DNA from 4 places in the Modestobacter italicus genome. Region 1 is predicted to be linked to each of the others. Evidence: riboswitches for the same ligand, from Rfam matches in the RefSeq annotation. Region 1 holds a riboswitch; each other region holds the start of a gene.
The links. A riboswitch is a leader RNA that binds a small molecule or an ion and turns the genes downstream of it on or off. The one in region 1 is predicted to bind cyclic di-AMP.

Region 1 (5,646 bases):
CCCGCACCACCTGCAGCCCGAGCCCGTAGGCCGACCAGCCCGGGACGGAGGGGTCGACGCCGGCCGGCACGGCCATCTCCTCCAGCGTGGCCGGCGACAGCACCTCCGCGGTGTCGCCGAGCAGGAAGGCGGCGAACCGGCCGAGGTCCGCCAGCGTCGCCCACAGCTGACCGGCGGCCGCCATCACGCCCGCGTCGTGCTCGGGCTCGGGCAGGACGACCCCTGCCCACGGGTGCACGGCCGCCCCCTGCGCCGCGCGGCCGGTGGGGCGCGGGCTGGTGCGGGTCATGCCCAGCGGTGCGAGGACCTCCTCGCGGACGACGTCGGCCCACGGGCGGCCGCGGTGCCGCGCCACCAGCTCCCCGAGCAGCCCGAAGCCGAGGTTGGAGTAGTGGAACCGGCGGGCCGCGCCGAGCACGACGTCCTGGTCGGTCAGCCGCAGCTCCTCCAGCGACCCGCCGGGCACCCGCTCCCACCAGCCGCCGGGGCTCTCCGAGGTGGCGCCGGCCAGGTGCGACAGCAGCTGGCCGACGGTGCGCTCACCCAGCGGGGTGCCCGGCACGTGCCGCTCGAGCGGGTCGTCCAGCCCCAGCCGGCCCTCGTCGCGCAGCCGCATCACCGCGACGGCGGTGACCGTCTTGCTGATCGAGCCGATCCGGTACTGGACGTCGGTGTGCGGCTCGGCGACGGCACCCCGGCCGGTCGACCAGGCCAGGCCGCCGTCCCGGACGACGCCGGCCACCAGGCTGGGCGCCCGGCCGTCGCGCTGGACCCGGGCGGTGCGGGCCAGCAGCGTGCGCGCGGTGGAGGGCAGGACCGGTTCGACCATGCGCGGAGGCTAGCCAGCGACCGCGGCGGGCGTGTCGAGCGGCAGCCGGCCGGTGCGCCGGGCCCAGCGCTCGAACACGACCGTGCACAGCGGCGGGACGGAGGCGACCAGCGCGAGCAGCGCGGTGCGCGGCGTCCAGCGCAGCACCCGCCAGGCCAGCAGGCTGACCAGGACGTAGCCGACGAAGACCGCGCCGTGCACCGGGCCGGCCAGCTGGACGCCGAGCTCGGAGGTGCGCAGCACCCACTTGACGAACATCCCGGCGAGCAGGAGCACCCAGGACACCGCCTCGGCGACGGCGACGGCGCGGAACACCCGCGACACGGTGCGGGGGTCGGTCAGGGCTGCGGGCACGGCGTTCCTCCGGTCGGTGGGGCGGCCAGGTCATCGTGCCGCCCGGGCCCGTGTGGCCCCGCGCACGCCCCTGGACCGACGGTGCCCCGGCCACCGTGAGGCGGCCGGGGCACCGGTGTGCGGTCGCTCTGCTACCCGAGGCGGCGCATGGCGGTGATGCTGCCCATGGCGTCGATGCTGGAGATCTTGACCACGTCACCGGACGTCGGCGCGTGCACCATCTGGCCGTTGCCGATGTAGATGCCGATGTGGCTGACCGGGCTGTAGAAGGCGACGAGGTCACCCGGCTGGAGCTGGGCGCGGGTCACCGCGGTGCCCATCCGGGCCTGCGTGCTGCTGGAGTGCGGCAGCGAGATCCCGGCGGCGGCGTAGGCGAACTGGGTCAGCCCGGAGCAGTCGAACGAGTCCGGGCCGGCGGCCGCCCAGACGTAGGGCTTGCCCTTCTGGGCCAGCGCGGTGCTGACCGCGGTCGCCGCGGCACCGCTGGCAGCCGGGGCTGCAGCGGCCGGTGCAGCCGCCGCGCTCGAGGAGCTGGACGAACCGGCCGAGCTGCTGCCGGCCGAGCTGGACTGGGCCCGCTCCGCCCGGGAGGCGGCCTGGCTGGCCCGCGCAACGGCGTCGGCGGCGGCGGCCCGTGCGGCGGCAGCCGCCTCGGCCTCGGCCCGGGCCTTCTCCTCCGCGGAGAGCCGGTCGTAGGCCGCCTTGTACTCGGCGATCTGGGTGTCGAGGTCGGCCTGCTGGGCGGCGACCTGGTCGACCAGCGTCTGCGCGTCGGCGGTCGCCTTCTCGGCGGCGGCCTCGGCGGCGTCGGCCTGCTCGGTCGCGGCCTGCGCCGCGGCGAGCACCTCGTTGTTGTGGTCGGCGATCGTGCCGAGGGTGCCGACCCGGTCGAGCATGTCGTCGGCGGAGGTGCTGCTCAGCATCGCCTGCAGGGTGCTCAACTGGTCGCCGGTGTAGGCGCTGCGCGCCACCTGGCGGACCTGGTCCCGGGCGGTGCCCACAGCGGCCTCGGCGGCCTGCACCTGCTGGCGGGCCTGCTCGGCCTCCGCCTGCTTGGTGGTCAGCGCCTCGCGGGCGTCGTTGAACCGCTCCGTGACGACCTCGAGGTCGTGACCGCGGGCCGCGACGAGGGCCGCGGCCTCCTGGGAGGTGGTCGGCTGCTCCGGGGCGGCGAACGCCGGCAGCGGAGCGAGGACGACGCCGCCGGCGGCGACCAGGGTGAGGAGGACCCGACGGCCGGTGAGGCCACGACGGGCAGAGCGGTGCGTACTCGCCATGTTCGGCGGGTGTGTCCTTTCTTCCACCTGCCGCCTACCGAGTTAGCTGACGGGTTCGGGCGGGAAGACACCCGGTACCTCGTGCCCGTGCGCGGGCAGCGAGGTGCTTCACCCCAGTGCTGCGGTGGGTCCCCGGTCCACGGGCTCGCGGGTGTCGCTGCGAGCCGCTGTGGTTCGGCGGCGGTCCTGGCGGTCGCCACCGCGGCGGTGGCTGAGCTGCCCGTTCGGACCGTCGCCGACCGTACGTGCGGAGTGGACTGATGACAAACGCCTCGTCCAGATTTGTGGAGAAACTCCTGGCGTGTGCTCCGACACGCTCACAGCGCGTGACAGGCTCGCCGAGTGCGGGGCCTGGGACGGCGAGAGTTCTGTCTCGTCCTGCTGCGGCGGATGGCCGACACGCGACCTGACCTGGTCGCCGACGCGCTCCCCCGGCTGGGTGCCGACCGCGCCCAGGCCCGGGCGGCGCACCGCCGCTGGCAGGCCCTCGGGCACGCGCCGCGGGGCCCGCGCGGCCTGGCGGCGCAGCTCGCCGTCCTCGGCCCGCCGGCGGAACGTGACGAGGTTCGCACCGGCGACCTGCTGCTGGTCGCGCACCGCTGGCCGCTGCCGCTGTGGCCGCACCTGCGGTGGGAGGTGCTGGCCGACCCGGGCGGGGAGGTGCTGGCCCAGCAGCTGGTCCGCGCGGCGGGCTCACCGGTCCCGCCGGCGTCGGCCGGGCTGCTGGTCTGGGAGCACGTGGTCGCCGACGTCGCCGCGCTCCCCGGTGCGGCGGCCGCCGACCCCGGCGTGCCACCCCGCTGGGAGGTGCACCTGCCCGACGGCACCCGGGCGCGGTTCGTCTGGGGGTTGCTGCAGCAGGTGGACCCCCCGGCATGATCGGGCGCGTGCCGCACCTCACCCCCGCCGTGTGGGACGACCCGGTCGTCCAGGAGCTGACCTCCGCCCAGCAGACCGAGATGCGCGTCCTCTACGACGGCGACATCGAGCCGGGCGTCAAGCCCTCGGCCGAGGACATCGCGGTCGTGCTCGTGGCCCGGGACGACGACGGGACGCCGGTCGGCTGCGGGGCGCTGCGCCCGCTGGGACCCGGCGCGGCGGAGCTGAAGCGGATGTACGTCGTCCCGGCCGCGCGCGGCCGCGGCATCTCCCGGCTGCTGCTGGTCGCCCTGGAGGCCGAGGCGGCCGCCCGGGGCTGGACGACGCTGCGCCTGGAGACCGGCACCCGGCAGCCCGCGGCCGTCGGCCTCTACACCGCGGCGGGCTACCGGCCGGTCGAGGCCTTCGGGCACTACGTCACCGACGACACCGACGACTCGCTCTACTTCGCCCGGGTGCTCGCGTGACCGCCGCCCGGTACGACGCGGTGGTCGTCGGCGGCGGGCACAACGGCCTGACCGCCGCCGCCTACCTGGCCCGGGCCGGCTGGTCGGTGCTGGTCCTGGAGCGGCGCGAGGTGCTCGGTGGCGCGGCGATCAGCCAGCAGGTCTTCCCCGGCGTCGACGTCCGGCTGTCGGCGTACTCCTACCTGGTCAGCCTGCTGCCGGACCGGATCGTCACCGACCTGGCGCTGCCGCTGACTCTGCTGGACCGGCCGGTCGCCTCCTACACGCCTCTCCGCCGGGAGGGCGCGCACCGCGGGCTGCTCGTCGAGCGGGACGAGGGGCCGGGGACCGCCGCGTCCTTCCGCGCGCTGACCGGCTCCGACGACGAGCTGACCGGCTGGCAGCGTTTCTACGGCCGGCTGAGCACCCTGGCCGAGGACCTCGCGCCCACGCTGACCCGACCGCTGCCCTCCCCGGCGGAGCTCGCCGGCCGGTTGCGCGACCCCGGCATCTGGCACGACCTGCGCGAGCGCCCGCTGGCCGACGTCGTCGCCGACCACCTCGCCGACGACGACGTCCGCGGGGTGGCGCTCACCGACGGCCTGATCGGCACCTTCGCCGACGTGCACGCCGCCGACGGGCTCGCTGGCCGCTGCTTCCTCTACCACCTGGTGGGCAACGGGACCGGCCGCTGGCGGGTGCCGGTGGGCGGAATGGGCGCGGTCAGCGGTGCGCTGGCGGCCGCGGCCCGGGCGGCCGGGGCCGAGCTCGTCACCCGGGCCACCGTGACCGCGCTGGAGACCCGCCCGGACGGCGTCACGGTGCACTGGACCGACGACGAGGGCGCGGCGCACGCCGCGGACGCCGGGTACGCGGTGGGCGGGGCCGCCCCGGCGGTGGTCGACGACCTGCTCGGCAGGCCGCCGGCGGTCCGGCCCTCGGGCTCGCAGCTGAAGGTCAACATGGTGCTGCGGCGGCTGCCCGGCCTGCGCTCGGGCGCCGACCCGCGGCGTGCCCTCAGCGGCACGCTGCACGTCGACGAGGCCGCCTCGCAGATCGACGCCGCGTACGCCCAGGCCGCCGGCGGGCAGCTGCCCGACGTCGTCCCGTTCGAGGTGTACTGCCACTCGCTGACCGATCCCTCGATCGTCGGCGGCACGGGCCTGTCGACGCTGACCCTGTTCGGGCTGCACACCCCCGCCGAGCTCTACGCCGCCGACCCGGTGGGCACCCGGGAGGAGGCTGTGCGCCGGGTGGTCGCCCAGCTGGACGAGCACCTCACCGAGCCGCTGGCCGACTGCCTGGCGCTGGACGCCGACGGCCGGCCCTGCCTGCAGGCGTCGTCCCCGCTGGACGTCGAGGCGGCGCTGGCGATGCCGGGCGGGCACATCTTCCACGGCGACCTGTCCTGGCCGGTCGCGGACGAGCCGGAGCAGGTGGGCACCTGGGGCGTCGCGACGCCGCACCCGCGGGTGGTGGCCGCCTCCTCCGGCGGGACGGTGCGCGGCGGGGCGGTCAGCGGGCTGGGGGGCTTCGCCGCGGCCCAGCACCTGCTCGGTACCGACGGGTGAGCGCCGCAGAAGTGGGCACCGCAGGACCAGGTGAGCCGGAACGGCCGCAGCGCAGACCCCAGGAGAACAGATGAGCACCCCGCACCGAGACGACGACGACCGCGCGCAGCGGCAGGTGCCGCGGAACCGGTTCCGGCTCATCGTCATCAGCGTCGTGGCCCTGGTCATCGTTGTGGCCTTCGGCTACATGCTGCTGGTCGGCCTGAACGCCTGAGCGCCTCCTCGCACCGGTCCGACGGGCGCGACCGACCGGCAGCTGGTCAGATGGCGCTGGTGCACGTGGTGGAGGA
Region 2 (5,646 bases), 1.6 Mb from region 1:
ACGTCGACGAGCCGCGCGGCGGGCGGGCCGGCCTCGACCGGTTCGTCGCCGCGCTGCACGAGCGGGGTCTGGGCCTGGTGCTCGACCTGGTGCCCAACCACATGGGCGTCAGCGACCCGGCCGAGTCCGGCTGGTGGTGGGACCTGCTGCAGCACGGGCGGGAGAGCGCCCACGCCGACGCCTTCGACGTCGACTGGGACTTCGGCGGCGGCCGGATCCGCATCCCGGTGCTGGGCAGCGCGGACGACGTCTCGAAGCTGGAGGTCGTCGACTCCCCCGACGGCCCCGAGCTGCACTACTACGACAACCGCTTCCCGATCGCCCCCGGCACCGGGGAGGGCACGCCGCAGGAGGTGCACGACCGGCAGCACTACGAGCTGGTCGACTGGCGGCGCGCCGACGACCAGCTGAACTACCGCCGGTTCTTCGCGATCAACACCCTCGCCGGGCTGCGGGTGGAGGACCCGGAGGTCTTCCGGGCCACCCACGCGCTGGTCGTCGAGCTGGTCGAGAACGGCTCGGTCGACGCGCTGCGGATCGACCACCCCGACGGGCTGGCCGACCCCAAGGGCTACCTGGACCGCCTGGCCGAGGCCACCGGCGGCCGGTGGACCGTCGTCGAGAAGATCCTCGAGCCCGGCGAGGAGCTGCCGGAGGGCTGGCGGACGGCCGGGACGACGGGGTACGACGCGCTCACCGAGGTGGACGGCGTCCTGGTCGACCCCGCCGGCGAGGCGGCGTTCACCGCGCTGGACACCGAGCTCGCCGGCGCGCCGGTCGACTACGCGAAGCTGGTGCACGACTGCAAGCGTGAGGTCACCGACGGCATGCTCGGCTCGGAGGTGGCCCGGCTGCAGCGCATCGTCGGCGACCTCGGGGGGGCGGGGAGTGCGGCAGTGCCCGCCGAGCAGGTCACCGAGGGGCTCGCGGAGCTGCTGGCCAGCTTCCCGGTCTACCGGAGCTACCTGCCCGACGGCCGGGAGCACCTGGACGAGACGGTCGCCGCGGTCAAGCAGCGCCGCCCCGACCTGACCGCGGCCGTCGACGCCCTGCACCCGCTGCTGGGCACCGCCGGCACGGAGCTGGCCACCCGGTTCGAGCAGACCTCCGGGCCGGTCATGGCCAAGGGCGTGGAGGACAGCGCCTACTACCGGTGGGCGCGGTTCGTCGCGCTGAACGAGGTCGGCGGCGACCCGGCCCGGTTCGGGACGACGGTCGCGGGGTTCCACGCGGCGCAGCAGCACCGGGCCGCGGTGAAGCCGGCGTCGATGACGACGCTGTCCACCCACGACACCAAGCGCAGCGAGGACGTGCGGGCGCGGCTCGCCGTGCTGGCCGAGCAGCCGACCGAGTGGGCGGAGCTGGTCCGCGAGCTGCTGGCCCGGCACCCGCTGGCCGACCGGTCGCTGGCGCACCTGGTGTGGCAGAACCTGGTCGGTGCGTGGCCGCTGACCCGCGAGCGGGCGCACGCCTACGTCGAGAAGGCCGCCCGTGAGGCCGGCACCTCGACCACCTGGACCAACCCGGTGCAGGAGTTCGAGGACCAGCTGCACGCGCTGGTCGACGCCGCCTTCGACGACCCGACGACGCACGCCGCGATCGAGGCGTTCGTCGCGCGCATCGCGCCGTCGGGGTACGCCAACTCGCTGTCGCAGAAGCTGCTGCAGCTGACGATGCCCGGCGTCCCGGACGTCTACCAGGGCACCGAGCTGTGGGACTTCTCGCTGGTCGACCCGGACAACCGCCGTCCGGTCGACTACGACCTGCGCCGCAGCCTGCTCGCCCGGCTGGACGAGGGCTGGGTGCCGCCGGTCGACGAGACCGGCGCGGCCAAGCTGCTGGTGGTCTCCCGGGTGCTGCGGCACCGGCGGGACCACCCGGAGGCCTTCGACGGGTACACCCCGCTCGAGGCCACCGGGGCGGCCGCGGACTCCGTCGTCGCCTTCGACCGCGGCGGGGTCGTCGCGGTGGCGACCCGGCTGCCGGTGCACCTCGCGGCCACCGGGTGGGGCGACACCGCGCTGCAGCTGCCGACCGGCGCCTGGCGGGACCTGCTCACCGGCGCGCGGGTGGTCTCCGCCGCCAACGGGGTCGCGCTGAGCGAGGTGCTCGCCCAGCTCCCGGTCGCCCTGCTCGTCCGCGGCTGAGAAGGGCCCCCTTCCTCCCCACCCTTCGCAGGTTCAGGGTGGGCCCCTGGAAGGGGGCCGCTCCAGCACGTCACGGAGCGCGCGGTGGTGGCTGTGGGGGATCCCACATCAACAGAGTGTCAGGGGCCGGGGACCCGCAGCTGTCCCCGGCCCGGCCTGTCGGGGGTCGTCGTGGTCCGGGTGTCGGAGCGCGGCTGACTCGGGAAGCGAGACCCGCAGGTCTCGCTTACCGTTCTCGACGTCCCGGGCCGCACTGGCCGGGCACGAGGCGCCGGACCGCCGAACCCCGTCCGCCGGCAGCCTGACACCGACCCACCCAGGACGGGGGCGGGGGACCCACTTCCGACGCGCCTGCGCGTCTCGGGGTGAAGCCGTGCCGTGCCCTCAGGGCGCTGACCGGCCGGGCACCGATTCGCCCGAACCCGACAGCTCACCTCGTAGGCGGTGATCGGGAGGATCACCCATGTTCGAGTCCCTGCACGTCCGCGTCCGCCGCACCGTCGCGGGCGGGGCCGTCGCCCTCGGCGCTGCCGCCGTCGGCATCGGCCTGCTCGCCACCCCGGCCTCCGCGGCGGCGACGCACGACTGGACCGGTGTCGCCGAGTGCGAGTCCGGCGGCAACTGGAGCATCAACACCGGCAACGGCTACTACGGCGGCCTGCAGTTCTCCCAGAGCACCTGGGCGGGCTACGGCGGCACGGCGTTCGCGGCGCGGGCCGACCTGGCCACGCCGGCGCAGCAGATCGAGATCGCCGAGAAGGTCCTCGTCGGTCAGGGCGTCGGCGCGTGGCCGACCTGCGGCAAGTACCTCGCCGCGGGCACCACCCCGTCGGGGGGCGCCCCCGGGCCCCGCCCCGGCGCCGGCTCCGGCCCCCGCGCCGGCTCCGGCCGCGGGCGGTTCGTACACCGTCCAGGCCGGCGACACCCTGGCGGAGATCGCGGCCGCCCACGGCACGACCTGGCAGGCGCTCGCCGCGCTGAACGCGTCGACCGTGAGCGACCCGAACCGCATCTCCGTCGGACAGGTGCTGGCCGTCTGAGCACCACCGGGCAGCCGGGGGGACACCCCCTCCGGCTGCCCGGGGCGGCGCCGCTCAGCCGAGCGTGCGCGGCAGCCCCAGCGAGGCGGCGAGCGCCGACTCGAAGTGCACGAGCTCCCCGATCCGGTCCCCGTCGAGCGCCAGCACGAGGACGCCCACGACGTGCAGCACGCCGGTCACCGGGTCCCGCACGTACTCCCCCAGCGCCGGCTGCCCGTTCGCCCGCACCGGCACCATCCGCGCGATGGCGCGGCGGTGACCGTCGATCGCGGAGAAGAACCGGTGCACCGCCTCGGTCCCTCGGTACTCGAACGGCAACGGCGGCATGCGCACCCACACGTCGTCGGTCATCAGCGCCACCAGCGCGTCGACGTCCTCCCCGGTGAAGGCCGTGACGAAGCGGTCGACCAGGGCGCGCTCCACGGGTCCCCCGGCCGGCGGCGCCGGCCGCCCCGCCGAGGAGGCGGTCGCCATCGTGGCCCGGGCCCGCTTCAGCGCGCTCGTGACGGCGTCCGTGGTGAGACCGAGCAGCTCCGCGGTCTCCGCCGCGCGGTAGCCCAGCACGTCGCGGAGCAGCAGGACGGCGCGCTGGTTCGGCGGGAGCAGCTGGACGGCGGTCACGAACGCCAGCGTCACCGTCTCCCGGGACTCGTAGCGCGCCTCGGGCCCCGGCGCCGCGTCCGCCAGACCGTCCAGCAGCACGTCCGGGTAGGGCTGCAGCCACGGCACCTCCCCCCACCGGGAGGGCTCGGGCGGCGCCACCGGCAGCTGCTCCGCGGCGACCGGGCGCCGCGCCGCCGAGCGCAGCTGGTTCAGGCACCGGTTCGTGACCACGCGGTACAGCCAGGTGCGCACCGAGGACCTCCCCTCGAACGAGCCCAGGCCCGTCCACGCCGACAGCAACGCCTCCTGGAGCGCGTCCTCGGCGTCCTGCCGGGAGCCGAGCATCCGGTAGCAGTGCACCTGCAGCTCGCGCAGGTACGGCGCCACGACCGCGGCGAACGCCTCGTGGTCGCCCGCCCGGGCCTGCTCGAACAGGTCGACCGGCACCGCGCACCCCCTCGCTCTCGTCCTGCCCGTACCGACCCCGCGGGACGCCGGAACTGGTCGGTGCCGGCGAGCCCAGATCCCGCTGCGCCCGGTGTCAGTCCTGGTAGCGCGGGCACCCGGTCCGCGCAGAACGGAGACGACACCATGTCGACGCACGAGGACCCCGTCCGCGACCGCACCGTCCTGGTCACCGGCGCCGGCCGGGGCATCGGAGCCGCCCTGGTCGAGGAGCTGCTGCGGCGGGGCGCGCGCCGCGTCCACGCCGGCACCCGGGGCCGGCTGGTCCACCCCGACCCCCGCGTCTCGGCCCTGCGCCTCGACGTGACCGACCACGCCGAGGTCCGGGCGGCGGCCCGGGCGCTGGACACCCTCGACGTGCTGGTCAACAACGCCGGGGTGTCGCTGCCCGGCGAGCTCGGGGACGAGGAGCTCCTCGCCCGACACCTGGCGGTCAACCTCCTCGGGCCGCTCGCGGTCACCGAGGCGTTCCTGCCGCAGCTCACCCGGTCCCGCGGGCGGGTCGTCAACGTCCTGTCCGTGGCGGCGCTGGCGTCCGTGCCGGTCCTCCCCGCCTACTCGATCTCCAAGGCGGCCGCCTTCTCCCTCACCCAGTCGCAGCGGACGCTCCTCGCGCTGCGCGGGATCACGGTGCACGCCGTCCTCGCCGGTCCGGTGGACACCGACATGACCCGCGACCTCGACGTCCCCAAGGCCACGGCCGCGTCGGTGGCGCGGGCGCTGCTCGACGGGGTCGCCGCCGGGGAGGAGGAAGTGTTCCCCGACCCGTTCTCCCGGTCGCTGGCCCCGGGCTGGGCGGACGGCCCGGTCAAGCAGCTCGAGCGGGCGAACGCCGCGATGCTGGGGGCCCGGCGGTGACCGGCGACCTGGCGGGCACGACCGCCCTCGTCGTCGGGGCCGGCCGGGGCCTCGGCCACGGCATCGCCGCGGCGCTGGCCGGGGCCGGGAGCGCGGTGACCGGCATCAGCCGGCGCCCTCCCGCCCGGCCGACCCCCGGCGTCCACCACGAGCAGGCGGACGCCGCCGACCCCGCGGGCGCCGACCGGCTGCTCGACCAGCACCAGCCGGACGTCCTCGTGCTCGTCGCCGGAGCCGGCCCGGTGCTCCGCCCGCTGCAGGAGCAGACGTGGGAGACGTTCTCGGTGAACTGGCACGCCGACGTCCGGATCGCCTTCACCTGGCTGCGCGCGGCCCTCCTCCGGCCGATGCCCCGCGGCGGCCGCGTGGTGGTCCTCAGCAGCGGGGCCGCGCTGGCCGGCTCGCCGCTGAGCGGCGGGTACGCCGGGGCGAAGGCCACCCAGCGGCTGATCACCGGCTACGCGCAGGAGGAGTCCGACCGCGCGGGCCTGGGTCTCGCGTTCACCGCCGTGCTCCCCCGGCTGACCCCGGCC
Region 3 (5,646 bases), 1.7 Mb from region 1:
GGTGACCCTCGACGTCGAGGCGCTGCCGGCCTGGCTGAAGAGCACCGGCAAGGACGAGTCGCTCACCCCCGAGCAGCTCCGCGACGACCCGGAGCTGCGCGCCGAGCTCGACGCCGCCGTCGCCGAGGCGAACAAGGCGGTCTCGCACGCCGAGGCGATCAAGAAGTACCGCGTGCTGAGCGTCGACTTCACCGAGGAGAACGGCACCCTGACGCCGAGCCTCAAGCTCAAGCGCGGTGTGGTCATGAAGGAGTTCGGCGACGAGGTCGAGGCCCTCTACGCCCGCTGAGTGGAGTCCCAGCGCATCACTTCCGAGCGCTGGGACTCCGCTAGGGCTCGAGCAGGGCGGCGAAGGTCTGACCGATCGTCGTCCAGGACCAGCGCTGCTCGACCCACCCGCGGCCCGCGGCGCCCATCGCCCGGGCCCGGGCCGGGTCGTCGAGCAGGTCGGCCAGCACCGAGGCGACGGCGGAGGGTGACCGCGGGTCGACCACGTGCCCGGTGACCCCCTCCAGGACCGTCTCCGGGGCGCCGCCGGAGGTGCCGGCGACGACCGGCAGCCCGCAGGCGGCCGCCTCGAGGAACACCATGCCGAGGCCCTCGACGTCCAGCCCCGCCCGGCGGGTGCGGCAGGGCATGGCGAACACGTCCCCGGCCGCGTAGTGCTCGGGCAGCCGCTCGGGCGCCACTCCCCCGGTGAGGACGACGGAGTGCCCGAGCCCCCGGGCCCGGACCTCCTTCCGCAGGGCGGCCTCCGACGGGCCGCCGCCGACCAGCAGCAGCCGGGCCCGCGGGTGCCGGGCGAGGACCTGCGACCAGCCGCGGACCAGGGTGTCCTGCCCCTTGCGCGGCACCAGCCGGGAGACGCAGACGACGACCGGCGCGTCCCCGAGGCCGTAGCGCTCGCGCACCGGGCCGCCGTCGGCGGCGGGGCTGAACCGGTCGACGTCCACGCCCGGGGACAGCTGCACCAGCTCGGTCCGGCCGGCGAGGGCCGGCGCGAGCCGGCTGTGCGTGTACCGGCTGATGTAGGTCAGCACGTCGAGCCCCCCGGCGATGCGCTGCATCGCCTGCCGCGCGCCGGGGAGGGCGACCCAGCCGGTCTCGTGCCCGTGGGTGGCGCCCACGAGCCGTGCCACGCCGGCCCGGCGCAGGCCGGGCGCGAGTGCCCCGAGCGGCGCCGCGGCGCCGAAGAAGGCGGTCCGGCAGCCGTGCTCGCGGGCCAGCCGGGCGGCGGTGCGGGCGGTCGCGCGGGTCGGCAGCAGCATCCCGGTGGGGGCGCGGACCACCTCGTAGGGCAGCGCGGCGTCGTGCTCGCGGGCGCCCGGGTGGTCCGAGGCGAGCACCACCAGCGACCCGGCCGGCCGGGTCGCCAGCAGCGCCGCGACGAAGGTCTGGATGCCCCCCTGCCGGGGCGGGAAGTCGTTGGTGACGACCAGCGTGCGGCTCACCCGCCGTGGTCCTTCACCCAGTCGCCGGCGAAGGCGACCCGCTGGGCCGCGGTGGGGTGCGAGCCGAACACCCACTGCCAGACCGCGGGCGGGTCGGGGTCGTTCAGGTTGGCCACGCCGAGCGCCTCCTGCACCGCGACGAAGGACGCCGGGTCGTCGGTGAGGTCGAGGGCGTGCAGGTCGGCCCGCGCCTCGATGTGCCGGGACACCAGGTTCTGCACCGGCGTGGACACCAGGGTGCCCACCGCCAGCAGCAGGAGGAGGAGACCCACCACCTGCCCGTCGCCCGGTCCGGTGGCGCCTGCTCGCCGCAGCAGCGGCGGGGCGCCGAGCAGCCAGCCCAGCAGCGCGACGCCCGCGCCGGCACCCAGCGCGCCGATCAGCGTGCCGGTGAGGACGTCGTCGGTGGCCACGTGGCCCAGCTCGTGGGCGGCGATCGACTCGATCTCGGCGTCGGAGAGCTGGTCGAGGACCGTGTCGTAGACGACGATCCGCCGGGTGGAGCCGAACCCGGAGACGTAGGCGTTGAGCGCCGTGGTCCGCCGGCTCGCATCGGCGACCAGCACGTCCTGCACCGGGGTGCCGCTGCGGTCGGCGAGGGCGAGCAGCTCGGTGCGCAGCGGCGAGGCCGGCATCGGGTCGAAGCGGTTGAACGCCGGCTCGATGAGCAGCGGGTAGAGGAACGAGCCGACCACGACCAGCGCGGCGGCGGCCCCGCCGGCCCAGGCCCACCAGGTCCGGGGCGCACGGCGGGCCAGCGCGACCAGCGCCAGCAGGCCCAGCGCGGTCAGGCCGGCGTCGATGCCGGTGGAGGTGGCGACGTCCCGGGCCCACAGCCCCCACCCGCGGGTGGACAGTCCGTAGCGGTGCCGGACCACCTCCGCATAGGCGGCCAGCGGCAGGGTGACCAGCCGGCCCACGGCCAGGATGGCGACGGTGCCCAGCAGCACCTGCCACACCCAGCCGCCACCCAGCGGCCGGGCGACCGCGCGGGCGGTGGCCGCCCCGGCGCGGGTCAGGCCGAAGACGGCGGAGACAGCCAGGCCCAGCAGCAGGGAGGCCAGCGACGCGGGGCGCAGCGCGCCGGCGAAGTCCTCGGCGCGGGCGATCTGGGCCGGGGTGAACGCCGCCGACGGGTCGACGGGCGTGCGGCCACCCGCGGGGGTGGGCAGCAGGTCCCACGGGGTGACCACGGCGATGACCACCGCGAGCGCCAGGCCGAGCAGGACGGCCACCGCGAGCGCCGCCCGGCGCGTGCCGGGGGCGGCGGGGGCTGACACCTGCGCGGTGCTCACGCGGGCCGGTCCGAGGGGGTCTGCGCGGGCACGACGGCGAGCTTAGGCAGGCTGCCTGAGCCGCTCGGGAAGACCGCCCGGCTCAGCCGACGAGACGGCGGGCGCCCACGTAGCCCTTCATGTCCACGGTGGAGACGATCACCGGCTGGCCGGAGGTGGAGGCGTGCACCATCTGGCCGTTGCCGATGTACATGCCCACGTGGCTAACCGGGCTGTAGAAGAAGGCCAGGTCACCGGGCTGGAGGTCGGCCCGGGACACCGCGGTGCCCATCGTCGACTGGCGGGCGCTGGAGTGCGGCAGGGTGACCCCGGCCGCCGCGTAGGCGTACTGGGTCAGGCCGGAGCAGTCGAAGGCGTCGGGGCCGGACGCGGCCCAGACGTAGGGGTCACCCAGCTGGGCCATCGCGGTGTCGACGGCGACCTGGGCCGCGTCGCTGGAGGCGACCACCTCGGCCGGCGGCTCCAGCACCGGGCCGGCGGACTCGGCGACGACCGCCCGCTGCTGCACCACGCTGAGCGCGTCGTACTGCGCCTGGTAGTCGGCGGCCGCGGAGGTCAGGTCGGCCTTCTTGGCGGTGACGTCCTCGAGGGTCTGCTCCGCCGCGGCGGTGGCCGCGTCGGCGTCGGCCTTGGCCTGCTGCGCGGCCTGGGCGGCGGCGCCGACCTGGGCGAGCACGTCGTCGGTGTGGCCGGCGATCGCGTCCAGCGTGGTGACCTGGGAGAGGAACTCCTCCGCCGAGCCGCTGGTCATCAGCGCGTTGAAGCGGGACAGGTTCTCGCCGGTGAAGGCGCTGCGGGCGACCTGGCGCATCTGGGCGTCCAGCGCGGCCAGCTGGGCCCGGGCGTCGGTGACCGCCTGCGCTGCGGCGTCGGCGGCGGCCTGCTGCTCGCGCAGGGTGTCCTGCGCCTCGTTGATCTGCTCGGTGACGGCCTCGAGGTCACGGTTGGCGTCGGCGAGGAGCGCGGTGGCCTCGTCCGCCGTGGCGGCGTGGGTGACCGCCGGCGCGGCCGACGCGCTGCCCGGCAGCGCGGTCAGCGTCCCGCCCACGGCGAGCGCCAGCAGCAGCCCGGTACTGACCCGTCCGAGGCCCCGGGCACGACCGGTGCGGGCCGGAGCGGCAGCGGACCCGGACGGGCGCAGGGCGGACAGGGCACCGGACTGAGGACGCGCCACGGGCGGCGGACTCCGTTTCTTCCACTCGACCGCCTACCGAGTCAGCTGACGGGTTCGGGCGAAGGAACGCCCTGTCTCGGCGCGCCGTCGTCGGCGCGTGTGCCCCGTTCCCGGCGCACGTGAGAACTCACCCCAGGACTGCGGTGGGTCCCCGGTCCACCTCGCCGCAGAGCGGTCCGGTGGTTCGGCGGTGTCCGAGCGGGGTCACCCTCAGTGGCGACTACGTCCCTCTCCGACACGACGAACCTAAGGCCGTGACCGGATCGAGATGAAGCCCTGTCAAACCCCGGAGTGGGGGCCAGAGCTGACAAATCGCACGCGTGGGATTTGTCAGCTCACGTGCCGGTCGCCCGGCGACGACGCATCCTGATGACGCAACGGCGGAACCAGGCCGAAGTCTGCCAAAGCCTGGACCGCTCGGCGCTCCACCTCGTCGAGGTCGACGACGCTCCACGGGTCCGGGGCCGCGGTGTCAATGCGACCGACGTCACGTCCGGCCGTCGCACGACCGGGCGCGTCACCGGTAGTGGCGCCGGCGGCACGGTGCGCCACGTCCGTGGTGGCCGGGCGGCGCTCGGCGGGGTCGGGGCCCAGGGCGGGCCGGCGGGTCAGCGGCACGACGGTGGGGTCGCTCCCCCGCCAGCCGGGTGGTGCCCCCAGCAGGACCGTCACGACGCAGTCGTCGCAGCCCTCGCCCCGGACGGTGCAGGTGTCGCAGTCGATGAGCACGGCGGCTCTCCTTCTCTGTGTCCACGTCCGACACCGCGGACGTTAGGAGCACCCCCCGACAGTTCCGGCCGACCGACCTGCGGCGGCGTCCCGGGCGGCGACGCCCGCCACGCCGGGGCGGCCGCGGTCCGGCGTGGCCTCCCCGGGACTGTCGGACCCCCGACCTAGCGTCCGCTGCGTGTCGTCCCACCCCGTTCCACCGCCGTTCCCGTCGGTCGCCGGCGAGGGGGTCCCGCCGGCCTGGCGGCAGGTGGCGCTCCCCACGGCCCCTCCGGAACGGCCGCGCTACCTGCAGGCGACGATCGACGACATCGGGACACCGCTGGCCGAGGTCACCTTCGTCGTGGTCGACCTGGAGACCACCGGCGGTTCACCCAAGGACAGCGCCATCACCGAGATCGGCGCGGTGAAGGTCCGCGGCGGGCAGGTGCTCGGCGAGTTCCAGACCCTGGTCGACCCGGGCCGGGAGATCCCGCCCTACATCAGCGTGCTGACCGGCATCACCTCGATGATGGTGGCCGCCGCCCCCCGCATCGACTCGGTCCTGCCGGCCTTCCTTGAGTTCGCCCGGGGCACCGTGCTGGTCGCCCACAACGCCCCCTTCGACCTCGGCTTCCTGCGCGCCGCGTGCGAGGAGACGGGCACGCCGTGGCCTCCGTTCGCCTCGGTCGACACCGCCGTGCTGGCCCGCCGGCTGCTCACCCGCGACGAGGTGCCCAACTGCAAGCTCGGCACCCTGGCCCCGTTCTTCTCCGCCGAGACCCAGCCCTGCCACCGCGCCCTGGACGACGCCCGGGCCACCGTCGACGTGCTGCACGGCCTCTTCGAGCGGCTCGGCCCGCTGGGCGTCAGCTCGCTGGAGGAGCTGACCGGGCTCACCCGCCAGGTCGACCCGCAGCGGCGGCGCAAGCGGCACCTGGCCGAGCACGTGCCCTCCGGACCTGGCGTCTACCTCTTCCGCGGGCCGCGCGACCAACCGCTCTACGTCGGCACCTCC
Region 4 (5,646 bases), 1.9 Mb from region 1:
GCACGGATGCGCGCCCTCGAGTTCGACCGTGCCGTCCTGCAGGCCGCGCCGACCGGGTACACGGCGATCGTGCGGCCCGACGGACTCGTCGTCGAGCAGACCGGGCTCAGCACTGCGGAGGTGCTCACCGCGACCGTGCCGCTGCGCACCGGCATGACCGTGTACTCCCGCACCGGCGACGGGCCCGTGCTGGCGGTCGCGGCGCTGTCCCTCCTCGCCTCCCCGTTGGCGCGGGTCGCCACTGCTCTGCGTTGCCGTCGGCTGCGGCGTGTCACGGTGGGGACGTGATCCGCAGATGCTCCGACGCCTCGGTGGACGGGCAGCGCGGCGCAACGGTTGGGCCGTCGGGTCACCGCCCGCAGGTTCGCGATGACGCAAGAACCCCGTTTGTCCCGGCGGCTGCGGCTGCGCCTCGGTGCCTTCGTCCTCGCCCTTCTCGCCGGCGCAGCAGTGACCCTGTCGGTCGACCTGCCGACCGTCGCAGAGGTGCGTTCCTGGCTGGACGAGGGAGGTGCTGCGCGCTGGCTGGTGGCTGTCGTGGGCGTCTCCCTCGCCTTGCAGACGCCCGTCTCGCGATCGGCGATCTCCGTGCTGCTGGGTGCCGTCGTCGGTTTCCCCGCAGGGTTGGCGGTGGCCCTGAGCGGCGGGCTGCTCGGTGGACTGGCCGGCTTCGCCCTGAGCCGCTGGCTCGGCCGGGAAGCCGTGGCCCGCCTGGCCGGTGCTCGGCTGGCCGCGCTCGACCGCCGGGTGGGCGCACGGGGGTTCGCCTCCGTCCTTGCCGCGCGCATGGCGCCCGTGGCGCCGTTCATGGTCGTCAGCTACGCGGCCGGCCTCAGCAGCGTCCGGCTGCTGCCCTACCTGCTCGGAACCGCGCTGGGGCTGGTGCCGTGGTCGGTCCTGTACGTCGGCATCGGCACCTCCGTGACGAGCACCGGCTTCTGGACGTCACTGGCCGGCGTCGCGCCACTCGCCGTCCTGGCGTCCTGCGCGCTGCTGGCGGCCTGGCTCTGGTGGCGGCGGCACTGGCCGCATGCCACGCCGCACATGGGCTGGAGATCCACCGCGACGAGGCGGGCCGGTCTCGGTGATGACCTGTCCACTCTCCCGCCGGAGCGACCCGACAACTGATCGAAGCAAACCCGCAGCCCTCCGCGGAATCAGGCGGTCGCTACCAGCGGGGGCCGCGAGTGAGGGACGGAGCGGCCACTGGTGGCCACCGGGCGGTACGCCGACACCCAGCCAGGAGGCAGTTCAACCCCAGGCGCGGCCGCTCTCAACAGCCAGACTGAGCCTGCCGGCGGCGCCTGATGGGCCCACGGTGACCGGCTGCGTGGTCCCGCCCGCAGCGCCGCCACCACGTCACCGTTGCTCGTCATGACACCGATGAGGCGATGAGAAGCCTCCCCAGCGGACCGTCGACCGGACCGAACACCCGGTGATGCTCGGCCTTGAGCCCGGCCGGCGGCAGCAGCGCGGCGACGTCCTCATCCTCCTCGTACAGCCGGTGCCCCTCCGCGACGAAGTCGCGTCGGGCGACTGCAGGCATGTGTCGCTCGAGGTGGTACCCGAGCGCGACGTGACCGCCGGGCCGCAGGAGATGCCTGATTGCCTCGAGTGCCTTGACCGGGTCTGACCAGAAGTAGAGGACGTGGACGGCGACGACGAGGTCGATCGGGCGGTACGCGTTCAGCGCCACCGCGTCGCCCTGTACGAGGCGAAGCCGCCCGGCCTCGATCGCCGCGCGGTTTCGGCCGGCTGCCTGACCGGCCAGAGCCGGCGACGGGTCCGCACCGAGGACGAGTGCGTCGGGGAACGCAGACAGGAGCGCGGCCAGGCCCACTCCGGGGCCGAAGCCGAGCTCGGCGACAACACGGGCCGGCGGCACCAAGGACGCCACCTCGTCGACGAGTCGCCGGTTGAAGGCCGCGTTGTTGCGTGCCATGAAGCGCCCGGCCAGGCGTCCGAGCAGCCCGGAGGGCGAGCCGAATTGCCGTCCGACCACTCCCATCACACCTCCCCCGGCGAGGGACGGAGCGACAATAGCCATGTACAGGGTGGAGCACTTCGGAACACGGTCACTCGCCAGTCACGGGTCAGCAGCCGAGGCTGATGCCGCGCGCGGCGAGCCAGGGAGCGGGGTCGACCCGGTTCTGGTACAGCCCGCCGGTGTGCGTCTCGATGTGCAGGTGCGGGCCGGTTACTTGGCCCTTGTTGCCCACCTCGGCGATCTGCTGGCCGGCGGTGACCGTCTGGCCGGCGGTCACGAAGTACTGGTTGATGTGGCCGTACACGGTGATGGTGCCGTCGGGGTGCTGGAGATAGACGGCCAGCCCGAACCCGTTGGCCGGGCCGGCCTGCAAGACGACCCCGCTCTCCGGGGCGAAGATGGGGGTGCCGATGGGAGCGGCGATGTCGATGCCGTTGTGGTTGGTACCCCAGCGGCTGCCGTAGCAGGAGGTGACCCGGCCGTTCACCAGCGCGCCCGCGCCGGCGCTGGCCTGGGCGAGCCGGGTGCGCTGCTGCTGTTCCCAGGTGGCGTTCGGATCGGTAGCGCCTCGGGCGGCGAGCAGCCGGGTCTCGGCGTCCTTGAGCTGCTGCTCCAGACCGGCCTTCTCCGCGGCGGCTGCGTCGTAGGCCTGCTGGGATGCCGCGAGCTGGGCCTGGGCGGCCGCGTCGGCGTCGGCCGCTGCCCGTACGGCCGCGTCTCGCTCGGCGACCGCGTCCCGTGCCGCCCGGTCCGCGTCCTCCTGCCGCTGCCGGACGGCCTCGGATGCCTCCAGGCGCGCGGCACGGTCCTCGCCCAACAGGTCCATGGTGGCGGCGCGCTGCAGCACCTCCTCCGGACCGGCAGCGTCGAGCAGCACGACAGTTTCTCCCAGGGGCGCGGATCCCATGAACGCCTCCCGTCCGAGAGTGGCGACGTCGTCCTGGGCCTGCGAGGCGGCGGCCTGCGCGGCCTCGAGCTCGGCGGTGGCCGCCGCCGCGGCCGACTCCGCCGCCGCGAGCTCGGCCTGCGCGGCTCGGGACGCGTCCGCGGTGGCCTCGGCCTCGACCGTCGCTCGCTGCAACTCCTCCTCGGTCGTCGCCAGGCGCTGGTTGATCCGCTCGATCTCCGCAGTGAGAGCGTCACGGCCGGGCTGGTCCTGGCCGGCGACGTTCGGCGCCGCGAGCGCTGACGGTGCCCCGCCACCGACGAGGAGCCCCGCGATGGCCACGGTGGGGATCATGAGATGACGCCATTGCCGGCCCCAGCCACGGTCGAGCCGGGCGTGTGCCGAGCGACGGACGAGAGGCGTGCGGGAGGCGCGGTTGTGCAGGGTCGCCAAGACGGCGGCTCTCCGTTCTTCCTGACCGCCTACCGAGTTAGCTGACGGGTTCGGGCTGGAAGACGCCCTACCTGGAGCGCACGCAGGTGCGCCGCCAGGATTCACCCCAGGGGATCGATGGGTCCCCGGTCCACCCGGCCAGTGGCACGGATGGTTCGGCGGGGTCCGTCCGAGGTCCTCTGACTGAGGAACGCGGCTCGGCCGGGCCGGACGGAACGGTAGTACGAAGCGTCTTAGTTGTCACGGTCGGGTAACGACTCGTCCCACACCTGCGCGCCCGAGCTCCTTGAGCGACCCCGGGCGATAGGCGGGCCGCCAGCAGGGCACTGAAGCCCGGAACACCGGCTTCGACGTCCCTCCCAGGCGACCGTCGGCATCACCTGAAGTGCACATGGATGGATCTGACGGCCGTGCCGGCGGAGCTGGAGACTGTGACCGAGAAGCGGTCCTCCAGGGGACGACTGGCGCCAGTCAAGGTCGCTCCGATGAGCCTCCGTCACCTGGGACACCACGGCTCACGACGACCGGATCGCGGGGGTCGCCGTGCGCGACACGCTGCTGGTCGACCTGGCGCTGCGCGGCCGCATCTCGGGATCGCCGCGAGGGCGTCGAGGTCGGCCTCGCAGGCTTCGATGTCCCTCGCACCGACCGAGACTGCGGATCATCGCTCACATCGCCGCATCGGCCGCGACTCACTTCCCCCGCTGCAGCGGCGCCACCGGGTCGCCGAGGCACCCTCGGCTGGCCGTTGTCCTCAGGACCGCACCGTCCCGATCTCACTGCGCTGGCCGCAACTGGTGACTGCAGGCACAGCTTCTCGGGGCAGACCGCCACCGCTGGTGATCGCCCGTGATCCCGCAGCGGACGGAACGGAGGGATTCCGTTTGGGAATTCGACGCCAGTCAACCGTGGGGCCGGGAACGACAGCTGGACGCTCGCCTACGTTCCGACCATCAGCCGACGATGCGGCGCGCGAACCGATACCCGGCCTGATCAACAGTCGTGACTGCAACAGGCTGCCCGAACGTCCGGGCGTGCACCATCTGGCCATTGCCGATGTAGAGACCGACGTGGCTGATCGGGTCATAGAAGAACACCAGGTCCCCCGGCTGCAGTTCTCCGCGGGAGACTTCCCGGCCCACGGTCGCCTGCGTTCGGCTGGCGCGCGGCAGTGACACTCCCGCAGCCGCATATGCAAACGACGTCAGGCCGGAACAGTCGAAACCGTCCGGGCCGGACGCTCCCCAGACATAGGGGTCGCCGACCTGAGCGAGGGCCATCTCGATGGCGGTGGCGCTCGCGCTACCCGGCACGACGGGCAGCGCCGCGACCTTCGGGGCGGCCAGCGTTGGACCGGCGATCTCCGTCGTGACGGCGGTCTGCTCCGCCGCGGTGAGCCGGCCGAAGTCGGATTCGTACTGCCCGATCCGCTCCTGCACCTCAGCCTGCTGCGCCTGCAGCTCAGCGAGCGCGGCCTCGGCCGCCGCGGCCGCCGCGGCCGCCTCTGCCTCGGCCGCCGCGGCCGCATCCTGGAGGAGGGCGACCTCGGCGATGATCGCGTTCGTGCGGTCGGCGATCACATCGAGCGTTGCGATCTGCTGGACGAGCTCGGTCGCGGAGTTGCTGCTGAGAAAGGCGGCCACCCGCGACCGGTTTTCGGCGATGTAGCCGCTCTGAGCAATGGCGCGCAACTGTGGCTCGTAGGCGTCGAGCATGCGCTGGGCGTCGGCCGCCTCAGCGGCGGCAACGCGCGCCGCCTCCTGCTGGCCCGCGACGATGACCTCTGCCTCGTCGATCTGCGCGTCGACCAAAGTGAGCTCCTGGGCGGCCTGCCGCACCTGCTGCATGGCCTCTGCGGCGGTCCCGGGCTCGGCGGAGGCGACCGACGGCGACAGCATGCCCCCGGCAATGAGGAGCGCCCCGACGGCGAGGACCGCACGGGGCCGGCGGGTGATCGTGCGCCATACCTGCACCGGTGACCTCCGTGAGCTGCGCCGGGCCCGGGGAAGGGACCATTTCCGTGCGCGTCGCAACCGGACGGTAGGGAACCGATGTCGACAAACGAGGGAGGGCGCGCTCGTCAGACTGCACCGTCATCTCACGTGCTCCCCACACGCCGCAGGAATACACATTGGCCCGTTGGGTCCCACCGCGAGCTAGGAAGCGGTTGACTGACAGTGGCCACATGCACTGGCGTACACCTTCACGGGGAGCGCACCCTCGTGCGCCATCTCGGCGTTGACTGCGTTGCCTGTAGATAGGCGCTGCGTGGCCGGTAGCTCTGCCAACCAGAGGTCGGGAGAGCGCCCCGATTCCCGAC

Region 2: it holds a riboswitch for cyclic di-AMP, as region 1 does, so the genes downstream of both, MODMU_RS30100 (transglycosylase family protein) here and MODMU_RS24875 (C40 family peptidase) in region 1, are expected to answer to the same signal.
Region 3: it holds a riboswitch for cyclic di-AMP, as region 1 does, so the genes downstream of both, MODMU_RS16820 (C40 family peptidase) here and MODMU_RS24875 (C40 family peptidase) in region 1, are expected to answer to the same signal.
Region 4: it holds a riboswitch for cyclic di-AMP, as region 1 does, so the genes downstream of both, MODMU_RS07645 (M23 family metallopeptidase) here and MODMU_RS24875 (C40 family peptidase) in region 1, are expected to answer to the same signal.

Annotation. Positions count from the first base shown of each region.
Region 1 is NC_017955.1:5,229,797-5,235,442, forward strand. It holds gene MODMU_RS24865 (serine hydrolase domain-containing protein) at 1-829, opposite strand, end outside; gene MODMU_RS24870 (DUF3817 domain-containing protein) at 839-1,183, opposite strand; gene MODMU_RS24875 (C40 family peptidase) at 1,315-2,460, opposite strand; cyclic di-AMP (ydaO/yuaA leader) riboswitch at 2,477-2,650, opposite strand; gene MODMU_RS24880 (hypothetical protein) at 2,851-3,339, shown strand; gene MODMU_RS24885 (GNAT family N-acetyltransferase) at 3,336-3,806, shown strand; gene MODMU_RS24890 (phytoene desaturase family protein) at 3,803-5,356, shown strand; gene MODMU_RS28830 (hypothetical protein) at 5,427-5,570, shown strand; gene MODMU_RS24895 (YhjD/YihY/BrkB family envelope integrity protein) at 5,621-5,646, shown strand, end outside.
Region 2 is NC_017955.1:3,657,155-3,662,800, forward strand. It holds gene treY (malto-oligosyltrehalose synthase) at 1-2,147, shown strand, start outside; cyclic di-AMP (ydaO/yuaA leader) riboswitch at 2,446-2,607, shown strand; partial or broken gene MODMU_RS30100 (transglycosylase family protein) at 2,611-2,886, shown strand; gene MODMU_RS17490 (RNA polymerase subunit sigma-70) at 3,242-4,237, opposite strand; gene MODMU_RS17495 (SDR family NAD(P)-dependent oxidoreductase) at 4,382-5,113, shown strand; gene MODMU_RS17500 (SDR family NAD(P)-dependent oxidoreductase) at 5,110-5,646, shown strand, end outside.
Region 3 is NC_017955.1:3,513,152-3,518,797, forward strand. It holds gene MODMU_RS16805 (AMP-dependent synthetase/ligase) at 1-289, shown strand, start outside; gene MODMU_RS16810 (glycosyltransferase family 4 protein) at 330-1,451, opposite strand; gene MODMU_RS16815 (M48 family metalloprotease) at 1,448-2,746, opposite strand; gene MODMU_RS16820 (C40 family peptidase) at 2,829-3,920, opposite strand; cyclic di-AMP (ydaO/yuaA leader) riboswitch at 3,936-4,120, opposite strand; gene MODMU_RS16825 (hypothetical protein) at 4,251-4,592, opposite strand; gene MODMU_RS16830 (DEDD exonuclease domain-containing protein) at 4,828-5,646, shown strand, end outside.
Region 4 is NC_017955.1:1,566,669-1,572,314, reverse strand. It holds gene lnt (apolipoprotein N-acyltransferase) at 1-288, shown strand, start outside; gene MODMU_RS26820 (TVP38/TMEM64 family protein) at 370-1,128, shown strand; gene MODMU_RS07650 (class I SAM-dependent methyltransferase) at 1,373-2,008, opposite strand; gene MODMU_RS07645 (M23 family metallopeptidase) at 2,094-3,227, opposite strand; cyclic di-AMP (ydaO/yuaA leader) riboswitch at 3,338-3,497, opposite strand; gene MODMU_RS07635 (C40 family peptidase) at 4,280-5,299, opposite strand.